DNA from 2 places in the Streptomyces sp. NPDC005496 genome. Region 1 is predicted to be linked to the other one. Evidence: riboswitches for the same ligand, from Rfam matches in the RefSeq annotation. Region 1 holds a riboswitch; the other holds the start of a gene.
The links. Region 1 has a riboswitch for S-adenosylmethionine ahead of ACFYQQ_RS38735 (aminotransferase class V-fold PLP-dependent enzyme). Riboswitches for the same ligand answer to the same signal wherever they lie in the genome.

Region 1 (7,434 bases):
GTGGGCTGCGCCAGCTGCCACGGCACCGGCGGTGAGGGCACCACCGATGGTCCCTCGCTGGTCGGCGTGGGCGCCGCCGCCGTCGACTTCCAGGTCGCTACGGGCCGGATGCCGGCCCAGCAGCCCGGTGCTCAGATCCCGAAGAAGAAGAACATCTACTCGCAGGCCGAGATCGACCAGCTCGCGGCGTACATCGCCTCGCTCGGTGCCGGTCCCGCGGTGCCCACGAAGAACCAGTACAGCCCCGAGGGTGCGGACATCGCCAAGGGCGGCGAGCTCTTCCGCACCAACTGCGCGCAGTGCCACAACTTCGTCGGCAAGGGTGGTGCGCTCTCCGAGGGCAAGTACGCGCCGAGCCTGGAAGACGTGGACCCGAAGCACATCTACGAGGCCATGCAGACCGGCCCGCAGAACATGCCGTCCTTCCCCGACACCACGATGTCGGAGAAGAACAAGAAGGACATCATCGCGTACCTCCACGCGGTCAACGGAGACGACACCGAGAGCCCCGGCGGCCTGGACCTGGGCGGCCTCGGGCCGGTCAGTGAAGGCCTGTTCGGCTGGATCTTCGGACTCGGCGCGCTCATCGCCGTCGCCGTCTGGGTCGCCGCTCGGACCGCAAAGGCCAAGAAGTCATGAGTAGCCAAGACATTCCAGAAGAGAACCTGCCCGCTGAGCGGGCCACCGACGAGCACAACGCTGCGGTCGGCATCGCGGACGAGCAGAACCCGTTCGCGGACCCCGGTCTGCCGCCCCACGAGCACCGCGTCCAGGACATCGACGAGCGGGCCGCCAAGCGCTCCGAGCGCGTGGTCGCCATGCTGTTCACGCTGTCGATGCTGGCCACGATCGGCTTCATCGCCGCGTTCGTGACGATCCCGGCCGACAAGTCGGTCTTCATCTGGCCGCTCGGGCACATCAGCGGACTCAACTTCGCGCTGGGCACCACGCTCGGCGTCGCGCTCTTCGCCATCGGCGCGGGCGCGGTCCACTGGGCCCGCACGCTGATGTCCGACGTGGAGATCGCCGACGACCGTCACCCGATCGAGGCGCCGCCCGAGGTGCGCGCCAAGGTCATGGCCGACTTCCGGCAGGGTGCCAAGGAGTCCGCGCTCGGCCGTCGCAAGCTGATCCGCAACACCATGCTCGGGGCACTGACCCTGGTGCCGCTGTCCGGCATCGTCCTGCTGCGCGACCTGGGCCCGCTGCCCGAGGACAAGCTGCGCCACACGCTGTGGTCCAAGGGCAAGCTGCTCGTCAACATGAACACGAACGAGCCGCTGCGTCCCTCTGACGTCGCCGTCGGTTCGCTCACCTTCGTCAAGCCCGAGGGGCTGGAGGAGCACGACGAGGAGTTCCAGACCGAGATCGCCAAGGCGGCCCTGATGATCGTCCGGCTCCAGCCGGACAACATCAAGGACAAGCGCGAGCTCGAGTGGTCGCACGAGGGCATCGTGGCGTACTCGAAGATCTGCACCCACGTGGGCTGCCCGATCTCCCTGTACGAGCAGCAGACCCACCATGTCCTGTGCCCGTGCCACCAGTCCACCTTCGACCTCTCCGACGGTGCCCGAGTGATCTTCGGCCCGGCCGGTCACCCGCTGCCGCAGCTGCGCATCGGTGTGAACGATGAGGGCTACCTTCAGGCGCTCGGCGACTTCGAAGAGCCCGTCGGTCCTGCTTTCTGGGAGCGCGGATGAGCACTGCACACAACGAGACGCGTTCGCGCGAGAAGGCGCCCGCCGGTGAGCGGGTGGCGGACTGGGCGGACGGCAGGCTGGGGATCTACTCCCTCGCCAAGTCCAACATGCGCAAGATCTTCCCGGACCACTGGTCCTTCATGCTGGGCGAGATCTGCCTCTACAGCTTCATCATCATCATCCTCACGGGTGTGTACCTGACGCTGTTCTTCCACCCGTCGATGAACGAGGTGGAGTACCACGGCAGCTACGTCCCGCTGCAGGGACAGCTGATGTCCGAGGCGTTCAACTCGACCATGCACATCTCGTTCGAGGTGCGCGGCGGTCTGCTCATCCGGCAGATCCACCACTGGTCGGCGCTGGTCTTCCTGGCCGGCATGTTCGTCCACATGATGCGTGTGTTCTTCACGGGCGCGTTCCGCAAGCCGCGTGAGGTCAACTGGCTGTTCGGCTTCCTGCTGTTCGTCCTGGGCATGTTCACCGGATTCACCGGCTACTCGCTCCCGGACGACCTGCTCTCCGGCACCGGTGTCCGCTTCATGGAGGGCGCGATCCTGTCCGTGCCGATCGTCGGCACGTACCTGTCGTTCTTCCTCTTCGGCGGCGAGTTCCCGGGCGGCGACTTCGTCGCGCGGTTCTACTCGATCCACGTCCTGCTGTTGCCGGGCATCATGCTCGGCCTGGTCGTGGCGCACCTGATCCTGGTCTTCTACCACAAGCACACCCAGTGGGCGGGCCCGGGCAAGACGGAGAAGAACGTCGTCGGCATGCCCCTGCTGCCGGTCTACATGGCCAAGGCGGGCGGCTTCTTCTTCCTGGTCTTCGGTGTCATCGCGATCATCGCGGCGATCGCCTCGATCAACCCGATCTGGACGCTCGGCCCCTACCGGCCGGACCAGGTGTCGACCGGCGCCCAGCCCGACTGGTACATGGGCTTCTCCGAGGGCCTGATCCGCACCATGCCGGGCTGGGAGATCAACCTGTGGGGCCACACCCTCGTCCTGGGTGTGTTCGTCCCGCTGGTCATCTTCCCGCTCGTGCTGGTCGTGATCGCGGTCTACCCGTTCATCGAGTCCTGGGTCACCGGCGACAAGCGCGAGCACCACATCCTGGACCGCCCGCGCAACGTCCCGACCCGTACGGCCGTGGGCGTCGCGTGGATCACCTGGTACGTCGTCATGCTGATCGGTGGTGGCAACGACCTCTTCGCCACCCACTTCCACATGTCGATCAACTCGATCACCTGGTTCGTCCGCATCGCGTTCTTCGTGGCGCCGGTGATCGCGTTCATCGTGACCAAGCGGATCTGCCTCGGCCTCCAGCGCCGGGACCGCGACAAGGTGCTGCACGGCCGCGAGTCGGGCATCATCAAGCGCCTGCCGCACGGTGAGTTCGTCGAGGTGCACGAGCCGCTCAGCCAGGAGGCGCTGCACACGCTCACCGCGCACGAGCAGTACCAGCCGGCCGAGATCGGCCCCGCGGTCGACGAGAACGGCGTCGAGCGCAAGGTCAAGGGCACGCAGAAGCTGCGCGCGAAGCTCAGCAACGCGTACTACGGGGGAGAGAACCAGATCCCCAAGCCCACGGTCGACGAGTACAAGGAGATCACGAGCGGCCACGGCCACCACTGATCCTCCGCCCCGGTCCCGACCGGTCGCCACGGCTGGAGCCCCGTCCATTGCATGGACGGGGCTCTTTGCCGTCCCCGGGCGTGGATAGGGTGGACCCTGCCCGTGACACCTCGTGCACGGTCTTCTCGTATCTGTCTACGGACCCAGGAGCGGCATATGAGTGCTGTGACCCCCGCTGGAGGCGACATCGCGGCGGGCCGTTCCTGGCCCCAGGTGCTGAACGGCCTCCTGGACGGGCGTGACCAGAGCGCGGACGAGACGGCCTGGGCGATGGACCGCATCATGCGCGGTGAGGCCACGGACGCGCAGATCGCCGGGTTCGCGGTGGCGCTGCGGGCCAAGGGAGAGACGGTCGAGGAGATCTCCGGCCTGGTCCGCGCGATGTACGAGCACGCCAACGTGATCGAGGTGCCCGGGGAGACCGTCGACATCGTCGGCACGGGCGGCGACGGCGCCAAGACCGTCAACATCTCCACCATGTCGGCGATCGTCGTGGCCGGCACGGGCGCCAAGGTGGTCAAGCACGGCAACCGGGCCGCGTCGAGCGCGTCCGGCGCCTCCGACGTCCTGGAGAAGCTGGGCGTCAATCTCCAGCTGACACCGAAGCGGGTCGCCGAGGTGGCCGAGGAGGCCGGGATCACCTTCTGCTTCGCGGTGAAGTTCCATCCCGCCCTGCGTCATGTGGCCGCCGCGCGCGGGCAGTTGGGCATCCGCACGACCTTCAACTTCCTGGGGCCGCTGACCAACCCGGCCCGGGTCAAGGCCCAGGCCGTCGGGGTGGCCGATCTGCGGATGGCGCCCATCGTCGCCGGTGTCTTCGCCGAACGCGGCAACTCCTCGCTGGTGTTCCGCGGCGACGACGGCCTCGACGAGCTGACCACCACCGCCACGTCCAGGGTGTGGGTCGTGCGCGACGGGAAGGTCCACGAGGACGCCTTCGACCCGCGTGACGTGGGCATCGACCTGGTCCCGGTCGAGGCCCTGCGGGGCGCCGACGCGTCGTACAACGCGGACGTGGCCCGGCGGCTGCTGAACGGCGAGAGCGGGCCCGTACGGGACGCGGTGCTGCTGAACGCGGCGGCGGCCCTGGTCGCCCTGGAGCCGGGGAGCGGGCCGCTCGCGGAGCAGATCCGCGCCGGGATGGCACGGGCCGCGGAGGCCGTCGACTCCGGGGCCGCGAAGCGCACCCTGGACCGGTGGGTCGCGGCCAGCAACGCCTGAGCCGCACACACGGTGAGGCGGGGCGCGGTCCGGATTCTGGACCGCGCCTTGCGCGTGGAAGATCTTCTGGCAAGATGCTGTACCAGGTCATGAGCGACAGCCATCAGGCCCCGGCCGGCTGTCCGGCAACCCTCCGTCCGTGGCGGGGTGCCCCGGGTGAAGACCAGGCCGTAGGCAGCGAGGTCTACGGCAAGCGCGGACCCCTCGCACTCTTCCGAGTGAGCACCGCCAGGGGTCCTGGTCGTTCGAGGGAGCCTTCTGTGAGCAAGCGAATGCGGTAGGGCGTAGAGCCCCGCCTCCGCACACCCTTTTCTCCTCCTTCCTGTGCCGTCGACGCCCCCCGAGCGGGCTGTCCGCACAGCGATCTCGCCTGCCACTCACAGGAGTTCGCCATGTCTGTCCCCACCGCTGCCGCCGACCGTTCCGTTTGTGCCCCGCTGCCCGTTCTCGGCCGGGATGTCACCGTCCCCCTGGTCACCGGCGGCGAGGTCACCTACGCCGCGCTGGACTACGCCGCCAGCGCCCCGGCCCTCCAGCGCGTCTGGGACGACGTCGCCGCGTACGCCCCGTACTACGGCAGCGTGCACCGGGGCGCCGGCTACCTCTCCCAGCTCTCCACCGACCTCTTCGAGAGCGCCCGCGTGACCGTCGCCGAGTTCCTCGACTGCCGGGACGGCGACCAGGTCGTCTTCACCCGCTCCACCACCGACTCCCTCAACCTGCTCGCCGCCGCCCTGTCGGCGGACTGCCAGGTCTTCGTCTTCGAGACCGAGCACCACGCCTCGCTGCTGCCCTGGCGCGACGCCCGCGTGACGTACCTGAACGCCCCGCGCACCCCGGACGAGGCCGTCGCCACCCTGGAGCGCGCGCTGGCCGCCCGCGACCCGTACGGCCCGGCCCTGGTGTGCGTCACCGGCGCCTCGAACGTCACCGGCGAGCTGTGGCCGGTGCGCGAGCTGGCCGCCGCCGCCCACGCGCACGGCGCCCGCATCGTCCTGGACGCCGCCCAGCTCGCCCCGCACCACCCGGTGTCGGTCAAGGACCTGGACGTCGACTGGGTCGCCTTCTCCGGGCACAAGCTGTACGCGCCCTTCGGCTCCGGTGTCCTCGCGGGCCGCGCCGACTGGCTGACCGAGGCCGAGCCCTACCTCGCGGGGGGCGGCGCCAGCCGCAAGGTCTCGCGGCGCGCGGACGGCGGGGTCGACGTCGAGTGGCACGACAGCGCCGCCCGCCACGAGGCCGGCTCCCCGAACGTGATCGGCGTCTACTCCATCGCGTCGGCCTGCAAGGCGCTCACCGAGGCCGGCTTCGACTCCCTGGTCGCCCGCGAGCAGCACCTGATCGACACCGTCCGCGCGGGCCTCGCCGAGGTGCCCGAGGTGCGGGTCCTGTCGCTGTTCGGGGACGACGCCCCGCGGGTGGGCGTCATCTCGTTCGTCGTCGACGGCTGGAACAGCTCGCACTTCGCGGCGGCCCTGTCCGCGGAGTACGGCATCGGCGTGCGCGACGGCCTCTTCTGCGCCCACCCGCTGGTGCGCACCCTGCTCGGCAGCGACCCGCAGAGCCAGGGGGAGTGCGGGGCCCCGGAGGCCGCGCCCGGCGAGAAGTCCCTGAACGCGATCCGCGTCAGCTTCGGCGCGGGCACCCCGGACGAGCACGTGGAGCGCTTCGTCCGCGCCGTGAGGGAACTGGTGCGGGACGGCGCCCGGTGGCGGTACCGGACCCAGGACGGGCGTTGCGTGCCGGCGGTCTGAGGCCGTAGAAACGGCTCAGCGGCCGGAGGCGGCGGGCGCGGTACGGTCCCGGCAGGTCAGGAGTCGAGGCCGATCGCGAACGCCGCCTCCAGGTCGTGCTGGGAGTACGTGCGGAACGCGACGTGGGTGTCGGTGCCCTCGACGCCCGGGATCTTGCTGATGCGGCCCGGGATGACGTCGGCCAGGTCGTCGTGCGCCTGCACGCGGACCATGGCGATGAGGTCGTAGGTGCCGGTGACGGAGAAGACCTCGCTGACGCTGTCGAGGGCCGCGATCGACTCCGCGATCTCGGGGATCCGGTCCACGCTGGTCTTGATGAGCACGATCGCGGTGATCACGGCTGGTTCTCTCCCTCGGGGGCCGTCACTGGGGTTTTCACTCTAGTCGCACGGCCGAAGCGCACCCAGGCGCAGAGGAACCCGGCGGTGAAGCCCAGCAGGTGGGCCAGGTAGGCGACCCCGGGCCCCTGGTCGTCGCGGCCCGCCGCGAGCCACTGGAGGACCGCCCAGAAGGGCAGGACCACCCAGGCCGGGAAGCGCAGCGGCAGGAAGAAGAGGAACGGGAAGAGACTGGTCACCCGGGCCCCGGGGAACAGGTACAGGAACGCTCCGAGGACCGCGGAGATCGCCCCCGACGCGCCGACCAGGGTCTGTGTGGACTCGGCGTTGGCGATCGCGTAGCCGAGCAGGGCCAGGTACCCGCAGCCCAGATAGAAGAGGGCGAACCCGGCGCGGCCCATGCGCTCCTCCGCCATCGCCCCGAAGACGTAGAGGAAGAGCATGTTGCCGAGGAGGTGGAGCCAGCTGCCGTGGATGAACAGCGCCGTCGCGGGAGTGAGCAGGGCGCGCGGCCGCCCGTCGAGGAGCTCGGCGGGGATCACGCCCCAGCGGCGGAAGTACGCCTGCTGGGCGGCGAAAAGGTCGTCCCCGGTGCCGTACGCCGGGTTCAGTCCCGCCGCCGGGCCGATCACGAAGATCAGGCAGCACACACCGATCAGTCCGTACGTCACCGGCGCGGACTGTCCCCGGACGCTCCGGCCGATCACCGCGCTCCACTTACCGGTCATGCGACAGAGCATGGCGTAATCGGGCGGAAGCGCACAGACCGCCTCGCCGCGTGGACGGCCGA
Region 2 (7,434 bases), on a different contig from region 1:
CGCCGTACCCGCCGCCGGGCCCCAGCGGCCCGCGGCGCGTGAGGAGTCCGTACGCGCCGGTGACCTGCTGGCCGAGGTGCGCGACTGCGCGCCGGTCTCCAGGGGCCGCTACCGCAGCGACGACGCCGCCCCGGCGGACATCCCGGTGTGCGGCAAGCGCGGAGCCGTGTTCTGGAAGAGCGACCTCGACATCGACTGCGACGGCCGCCCCGGCCCCCGCTGCAACGGGCGCACCGACCCGCTCTTCTCGTCCATGACCGCCTTCCAGCAGTCCGACGGACGCTATCTGAGTGCCGAGACCCTGCCCTACATCGTCGTACCGGCCCCCGGCCCCGTCTGGAACCACCGCGACCACGGGATCCGCGGCGGCTCCGTCGCCGCCGTCATCTACCGGGACCGCGTCCAGTACGCCGTCGTCGGCGACGTCGGGCCCCGCGACATCATCGGTGAGGCGTCCTACGCCGCCGCCCGCGGCCTCGGCATCCGCACCGACCCGCGGGGCGGCGGCGTGCCCTCGGGGGTCACCTACATCGTCTTCAAGGACTCGGTGGTGTCGCCGATCGAGGACCAGCGGGCCGCGGTCACCCGGGGGAAGGCGCTGGCGCGCAAGTTCCTCGACGCGAACCGGGACTGAGCGCCCGCCGACACCGCCGCCGGCCCACGCGGGACGCGGCGAGCCTCCGGCCCGAGGAGGGCCGGAGGCTCGCCGCCCGACTCCCGGCGCTCACTCCTTCCGGTACGCGTACGCCTCGGCCGCCGCGGCCTCCACCGCCGCGAGGTCCGCGCCCGCCGAGGCGGTGACGACGGCCGCGACCGCCCCCTCGACGAAGGGCGCGTCGACCAGCCGCGTGTTCTCCGGCAGCTCGTCGCCCTCCGCGAGCAGCGCCTTGACGGTGAGGACCGCGCTGCCCAGATCCATGAGGACGGCGACCCCGGCGCCCCGGTCCACGGAGGCCGCCGCCGCGGAGATCAGCTCCGAACTGGTGCCCAGGCCGCCGTCCGCGGTGCCGCCCGCGGGCGCCACCGGGGCGGTCGTGCCGCCGCCGGCCAAGCCCACCGCCAGCTCGGCGACCGAGGCGGCGACGGCGGCGCTGTGCGACACCAGGACGATCCCGACCAGCTTGTCGTCACTCACCGGACACCTCCGCGAGAGCGGCGAGGAGCAGGGCGGACGACGTGGCGCCCGGGTCCTGGTGCCCGATGCTGCGTTCGCCCAGGTAGCTGGCCCTGCCCTTGCGTGCCTGGAGCGGTGTCGTCGCCTCGGCGCCGTCGTTCGCGGCGGCCGCGGCCGCCGCGAAGGACTCCCCGAGGGCGTCCACGGCCGGCACCAGCGCGTCGATCATGGTCTTGTCGCCGGGCGCGGCTCCGCCCAGCGCCATGACCGCGTCCACCCCGGCCCGCAGCGCCTCCGCGAGCTGCTCCTCGGTGACCTCGGCGGCGTCCCCGAGCGCCTTGCCCGTACGGCGCAGCAGGGTGCCGTACAGCGGTCCGGACGCGCCGCCGACCGTCGAGATCAGCTGCCGGCCGGCGAGGGTCAGGACGGCGCCGGGGGTGTCCGGGGCGTCCTTGTCCAGCGTGGCCACCACGGCGGTGAAGCCGCGCTGGAGGTTGCTGCCGTGGTCGGCGTCGCCGATCGGTGAGTCCAGCGCGGTGAGCCGTTCGGCCTCGCGCTCCACGGAGGCGGCGGTGGCCGTCATCCAGCGTCGGAAGAAGTCGGCGTCGAGCACAAGGTCTCCTTGCGTGGTACGAACGTTGACCGGATGCCTGCCCCGCTCACATGCCCCAGCGCAGACCCGGGGTCTTCACCGGCGCGTCCCACAGGCGCAGCAGGTCCTCGTCCACCTGGCACAGGGTCACCGAGGCGCCCGCCATGTCCAGGGAGGTGACGTAGTTCCCGACGAGGGTGCGGGCCACGGCGACACCGCGTTCGGCCAGCACCCGCTGGACCTCCGCGTTGAAGCCGTACAGCTCCAGGAGCGGGGTCGCCCCCATGCCGTTGACCAGCACCAGCACGGGATTGCGCGGGTCGAGGTCCTCCAGGACGGCGTGCACCGAGAAGTCGGCGATCTCCCGCGAGGTCATCATCGCGCGCCGCTCCCGGCCGGGCTCGCCGTGGATTCCGACACCCAGCTCCAGCTCGCCGGGCGGCAGGTCGAAGGTGGGGCTGCCCTTGGCGGGCGTGGTGCACGCGGCCAGCGCCACCCCGAAGCTGCGGGAGCTCTCGTTCACCTGCCGGGCGATGGCCTCGACCCGCTCCAGCGGCGCGCCCTCCTCCGCGGCCGCTCCGGCGATCTTCTCGACGAAGAGGGTCGCGCCGGTGCCGCGCCGGCCGGCCGTGTACAGACTGTCGGTGACGGCGACGTCGTCGTTGACGAGGACCTTGGCGACCTGGATGCCCTCGTCCTCGGCCAGTTCGGCGGCCATGTCGAAGTTGAGCACGTCGCCCGTGTAGTTCTTCACGATGAACAGCACGCCCGCGCCGCTGTTCACGGCGGCCGCCGCCCGCAGCATCTGGTCCGGCACCGGCGAGGTGAAGACCTCGCCCGGACAGGCCGCCGACAGCATCCCCGGACCCACGAATCCGCCGTGCAGCGGTTCGTGCCCGGATCCGCCGCCCGAGATGAGCCCGACCTTTCCGGCCACCGGCGCGTCGCGCCGGACGATCACCCGGTTCTCCACGTCGACCGTCAGCTCCGGATGAGCCGCCGCCATGCCCCGCAGGGCGTCCGCGACCACTGTCTCCGCCACGTTGATGAGCATCTTCATGGGTACCTCCTGATGAGATCAGCCTCTTGCAGTATCGGCGCTCAGGAGGCGGTGGTCACGTGCGGCGCCGATCCGGACGGATCAGGCGGCGGGGCGGCGGGCCGGCGCGGGCACCGGAGAGGTGTCCGGAAAGCGCGGCGGGCCGGGATCCGGCCGCCCGTGGGGGCGGCCGGATCCCGGCCCGGTTCAGGGGGCGGAGAGGTGTCTCAGCCGAGCTTCTTCAGCAGTTCCGCGGCGAGCGGGGCGGAGGAGGACGGGTTCTGTCCGGTGACCAAATTGCGGTCGACCACCACGTGCGGTGCCCACGGCTCGCTCTCCTGGAAGTCCGCGCCCGCCTCGACCAGGCGGTCCTGGAGCAGCCACTTCGCCTTGCCGGCGAGTCCGGCCTGCGTCTCCTCCGCGTTGGTGAAGCCGGTCAGGCGGTATCCGGCGAAGGCGTTGCGGCCGTCCTCGCCCTGCGCGGCGAGCAGCGCGGCGGGGGCGTGGCAGACCACGCCGAGCGGCTTGCCCGACGTCAGCGCGAGGGTGAGGAGGCGTCCGGAGACCGCGTCGACCGCGAGGTCCTCCATCGGGCCGTGCCCGCCGGGGTAGAACACGGCCGCGTAGTCGTCGAGCCGCACGTCCTCCAGCCGGATCGGCTCGCGGAGCGCGTCCATCGAGTCCAGGGCCCCGGCGATCCTGTCGGCGTTGTCCTGTCCGCCGTTGGCCTCGGGCGCCAGGCTCGCCCGGTCCACGGTGGGGACGACCCCGCCGGGTGTGGCGACCACGATCTCGTGGCCCGCCGCCGTGAACGCCTCGTACGGGGCGACCGCTTCCTCGGCCCAGAAGCCGGTCGGGTGCTTGCTGCCGTCCGCCAGCGTCCAGTGGTCGGCGCCGGTCATCACAAAAAGAATCTTCGACATACCGCGACGGTAGGCCGTACGGCCCATAGGTGACCAATAGACATGCCATTCGCTGCCATAGGACTTCCAATGGGCCGGAGGGAATACGTGCGGGCCGCACCGACCGGCAAGGCGGGCCGCCTCCCGTCGGGGAAGGCCGTGCACTGCTCCCGGAACTACCCGCGTACGGCGGTGCGTTGCTCCAGGACGCGCAGCGCCCGTTCCGCCCAGGCGATGTTCTCCCGCTCGAACGAACGGCCCCGCATCAGCGTCAGATACGGCCCGACCCGTTCCGCCTCGGCGAGGTACGCGTCCTCGGTCCGCCCGTCGAGGAGGCGGGCGCGCAGCCGGTCGTAGCGGGCCAGCTTCGCGCGGGCCCCCTCCAGCCGCTCGGTGATCGACGCGCGTACGGCGTCGGGATCGCCCTCGTCCACCGCGTGCACCTTGACCAGGAGCTCGTCCCGGATGGCCGTGGGCCGGGGCGGGGCGCCGGTGAAATCGCGCAGGGCACGGCGCCCGGCGTCCGTCAGCGAGAACATCCGCTTGTCCGGCCGGCGCTCCTGGCGCACGAGCCGCGCCTCGATGAGCCCCTCGGCGGCCATGCGGTCGAGTTCCCGGTACAGCTGCTGGGGCGTCGCCATCCAGAAGTTGGCGATCGCCGCGTCGAACCCCTTGGCCAGGTCGTAGCCCGATGCCTCGCCGTCCAGAAGCGCGGCCAGGACCGCGTTGCGCAATGCCATGCCCGCAAGGCTAGATGTCCGGCCGCCGACGCGAGTAATCTCTTCCACACCTATTCAATTAGTTGACTATGAGAGGTGGGCGCGATGCATCCCTTCCGCAAGGCGGTGGAGGCCGGCGACCACGCCGCGATCGAGGCGCTGCTGGCCGAGAACGTGGTGTTCACCAGCCCGGTGGTGTTCAAGCCGTACACCGGCAGGGCGATCACCGCGGCCATCGTCCGCGGCGTCTCGCGCGTCTTCACCGACTTCCACTACGTCCGTGAGATCGGTGACGCCGACGGCGTCGACCACGCCCTGATCTTCCGGGCGAAGGTGGGCGACAAGGAGATCGAGGGCTGCGATTTCCTGCACCTCGACGAGGACGGAAGGATCGACGACTTCACGGTGATGGTCCGCCCGCTGTCGGCCGCCCAGGCCCTCCAGGAGGCGATGGCCGCGCAGTTCGAGCAGATCTCCCGGGAGGCGATGGGCGCCGCGGAGTGACGACGGCCGGCGGAGGCGGTGCCTCCGCCGGTCCGGACTACCGTCGCCGAAGCGGTGCGACGCCCGCCCCCTCGCTCCGGCTCGTCTTCCCCCGGAACGCCGGGTGGGCACCGAGCCGCCGCACATAACCCCGGAGGTGCTCGTACGGGGCGAGGGCGCCGGGAGCGTCGAGATGGACGAGGGCGGCCCAGAGGTCCACGTCCGCGGCACTCATCTCGTGGCCCAACACGTAGGGAGACGAGGCGAGTTGCCCGTTCAGTCGGTCCAGCGCGGCCGACCGGCGCCCTGGCCGGGCGTCCGGGGTGACCTCCGTGTCGAGGAGCTCGCGCAGGGCGTCGATGTCCGCCGCGTGGGCCGGCGGACGGAGGGCGGGGACCTGTGCCCCGGTGCGGTCCGCCAGGCCGGCCAGGTCGCGCAGGATGTCCGGCGTGTGGTTGCTGACCACACGTCCGGTCCACCGGTCGCACAGCGCGGGCACGGCGAGCGGGCCGTCGTAGTGGTGCCAGGTGGCCTCGTAGGCTCGGCGCAGGGAGGCGGAGCAGTCCGGGCCGCCAGGGGCAGCGGGGCCCGCGGGAAGGGTGGCGACGAAGTCCCCGAGGCCCAGCAGGTCGACGGTGACCGCGACGCGCAGCGAGCGCGGACAGTCCGGGGACAGGTACAGCTGATAGCGGTGCGGGGCCGGGTAGAAACCGCCGGCGAGACCGACGCCGATCCGGTTGTGGACGTGCTGCTGAGCGCCGGCCGAACCCGCGCCGCGGGGCCGGGGGAGCGCGTCGAGCGGCGCGGCCGCGCGGAAGGACGACGCACACCGGGCCGGGGCACCGGCGTCGGCGGACTCCGCGGGGGAGGACTGAGTGCCGGGTGTGTCCCCGACGCCGGAACAGGCGCCGGTGGGGTCGGTGGTTCCGGGCTCGGGCGTGCCGGTGCGGGGAGTGCTCGTGCTGGAGGCGTGCGACAGGGTCTCGGGCATGACTCTCCATGGGTGAGGAAGTCCCGGCCGCCTCGTGGGCGCCGTGACGAAACGGAGTGACCGCGCTTCTCTCGTACCGGTCCGGGATCGCCGGAACCGGGACCTGTCCGGCCTCTCCCGTCCGCCTCGCGACGTCAGGCACGCTCGCTCGCGCGCCGGGCGCGGGCCCGCGTACGTGCGGTGCCGGGCTCGTCGCCGGGCACGCCGGGAGCGCGGACCCGAGTATGCGAAGGTGCCTCGCGGGCAGCGACGCGGAGGGCCGGACGGTCCTTAGTACGCGCTGGAGACACGCAGCAGATCGATGTGCAGGCGCCTCGTCAAGTCGTTCCTGGGCATTCCCACCGGTCCACGCTCGGGGCTCGCGAGACGCGAGACCACGCTTGTCCCGCCGCACCGGCGGAACCCGGTCGTCACCCGGGGCACCCCGTCGCGGTGGAAGGGTTGCCTGCCAGCGGGCCGGGGCCGATGACCGTACGAGCACGAACACTCGCGGGGCGCTGACAATCGTGACCGTCCTCAGCAGTGTCGCCGCGCCCCGGGGGAGCGTCAAGAAGGCGTCCGCGCCGTCTCACGACGTGGTCGGCGGCATGCCCGACTCCCGCGGCGCGGCGTACAGTTCGGCGGAACAAAGGGCGCGGCCGCTTGGTTGCCGCTCTGGAGGGCACCGAGTGCGGAGGCGGAGGTGGGAGCGATGGGAGTCGCGTCGCCCGCGTTCCGCCGTCCCGTGGTGACGTTCACCCCACGCGGCTGTGTCCGCCTGTACTCCCGGCCGCACATCGACCTGCTGCGCGTGGCCGGCGCGCTCTGTCGTCCCTGACCGTGCACCCGCGCCGCCGCCCCCACCGGACGAGGGCCGGCGATCTCCCATGGTCGACCAGGAAGGCACCCCTCCGTGTCCCCGAACTCCCCGCTGCACCTCGCCGTCGCGCTCGACGGCGCGGGCTGGCACCCGGCCGCCTGGCGCGAGCCCGAGGCCCGCCCCCAGGAGCTGTTCACCGCCCGCTACTGGGCCGATCTCGTCACCGAGGCCGAACACGGCCTGCTCGACTTCGTCACCATCGAGGACTCCCTCGGACTCCAGTCCTCCCTCCCCGCCGGCCCCGACGCACGTACCGACCAGGTGCGCGGCCGGCTCGACGCGGTGCTCGTCGCAGCCCGCGTCGCCCCGCTGACCCGGCACATCGGACTGGTCCCCACCGTCGTCGCCACACACACCGAGCCGTTCCACATCTCGAAGGCCGTCGCCACCCTGGACTACGTCAGCAACGGCCGCGCGGGCCTGCGCGTCCAGGTGTCGGCCCGGCCGGACGAGGCCGCCCACTTCGGCCGCCGTACGGTCCCCGGCCTCCCCGCCGAGGTACCCGGCACGGCCGCCGCCCCGGATCAGGCCGCCGAGCTCTTCGAGGAGGCCGCCGACTACGTCGAGGCCGTGCGCCGCCTCTGGGACAGCTGGGAGGACGACGCGGAGATCCGCGACACCGCCACCGGCCGCTTCATCGACCGCGACAAGCTGCACTACATCGACTTCGAGAGCAGGCACTTCAGCGTCAAGGGGCCCTCGATCACCCCCCGGCCCCCGCAGGGCCAGCCCCTC

Region 2: another riboswitch for S-adenosylmethionine. It lies ahead of ACFYQQ_RS14035 (glutathione S-transferase family protein); the one in region 1 lies ahead of ACFYQQ_RS38735 (aminotransferase class V-fold PLP-dependent enzyme).

Annotation. Positions count from the first base shown of each region.
Region 1 covers NZ_JBIAJQ010000020.1:4,222-11,655, forward strand. Annotated here, with positions in the region: gene ACFYQQ_RS38715 (c-type cytochrome) at 1-639, shown strand, start outside; gene ACFYQQ_RS38720 (Rieske 2Fe-2S domain-containing protein) at 636-1,700, shown strand; gene ACFYQQ_RS38725 (cytochrome bc complex cytochrome b subunit) at 1,697-3,331, shown strand; gene trpD (anthranilate phosphoribosyltransferase) at 3,488-4,552, shown strand; SAM riboswitch class IV at 4,638-4,754, shown strand; gene ACFYQQ_RS38735 (aminotransferase class V-fold PLP-dependent enzyme) at 4,945-6,306, shown strand; gene ACFYQQ_RS38740 (Lrp/AsnC ligand binding domain-containing protein) at 6,363-6,644, opposite strand; gene ACFYQQ_RS38745 (rhomboid family intramembrane serine protease) at 6,641-7,372, opposite strand.
Region 2 covers NZ_JBIAJQ010000004.1:351,087-358,520, reverse strand. Annotated here, with positions in the region: gene ACFYQQ_RS14070 (glycoside hydrolase family 75 protein) at 1-634, shown strand, start outside; gene ACFYQQ_RS14065 (PTS fructose transporter subunit IIA) at 725-1,135, opposite strand; gene dhaL (dihydroxyacetone kinase subunit DhaL) at 1,128-1,727, opposite strand; gene dhaK (dihydroxyacetone kinase subunit DhaK) at 1,774-2,766, opposite strand; gene ACFYQQ_RS14050 (type 1 glutamine amidotransferase domain-containing protein) at 2,973-3,668, opposite strand; gene ACFYQQ_RS14045 (PadR family transcriptional regulator) at 3,824-4,387, opposite strand; gene ACFYQQ_RS14040 (nuclear transport factor 2 family protein) at 4,472-4,870, shown strand; gene ACFYQQ_RS14035 (glutathione S-transferase family protein) at 4,908-5,840, opposite strand; SAM riboswitch class IV at 6,212-6,352, opposite strand; gene ACFYQQ_RS14030 (putative leader peptide) at 6,532-6,657, shown strand; gene ACFYQQ_RS14025 (LLM class flavin-dependent oxidoreductase) at 6,733-7,434, shown strand, end outside.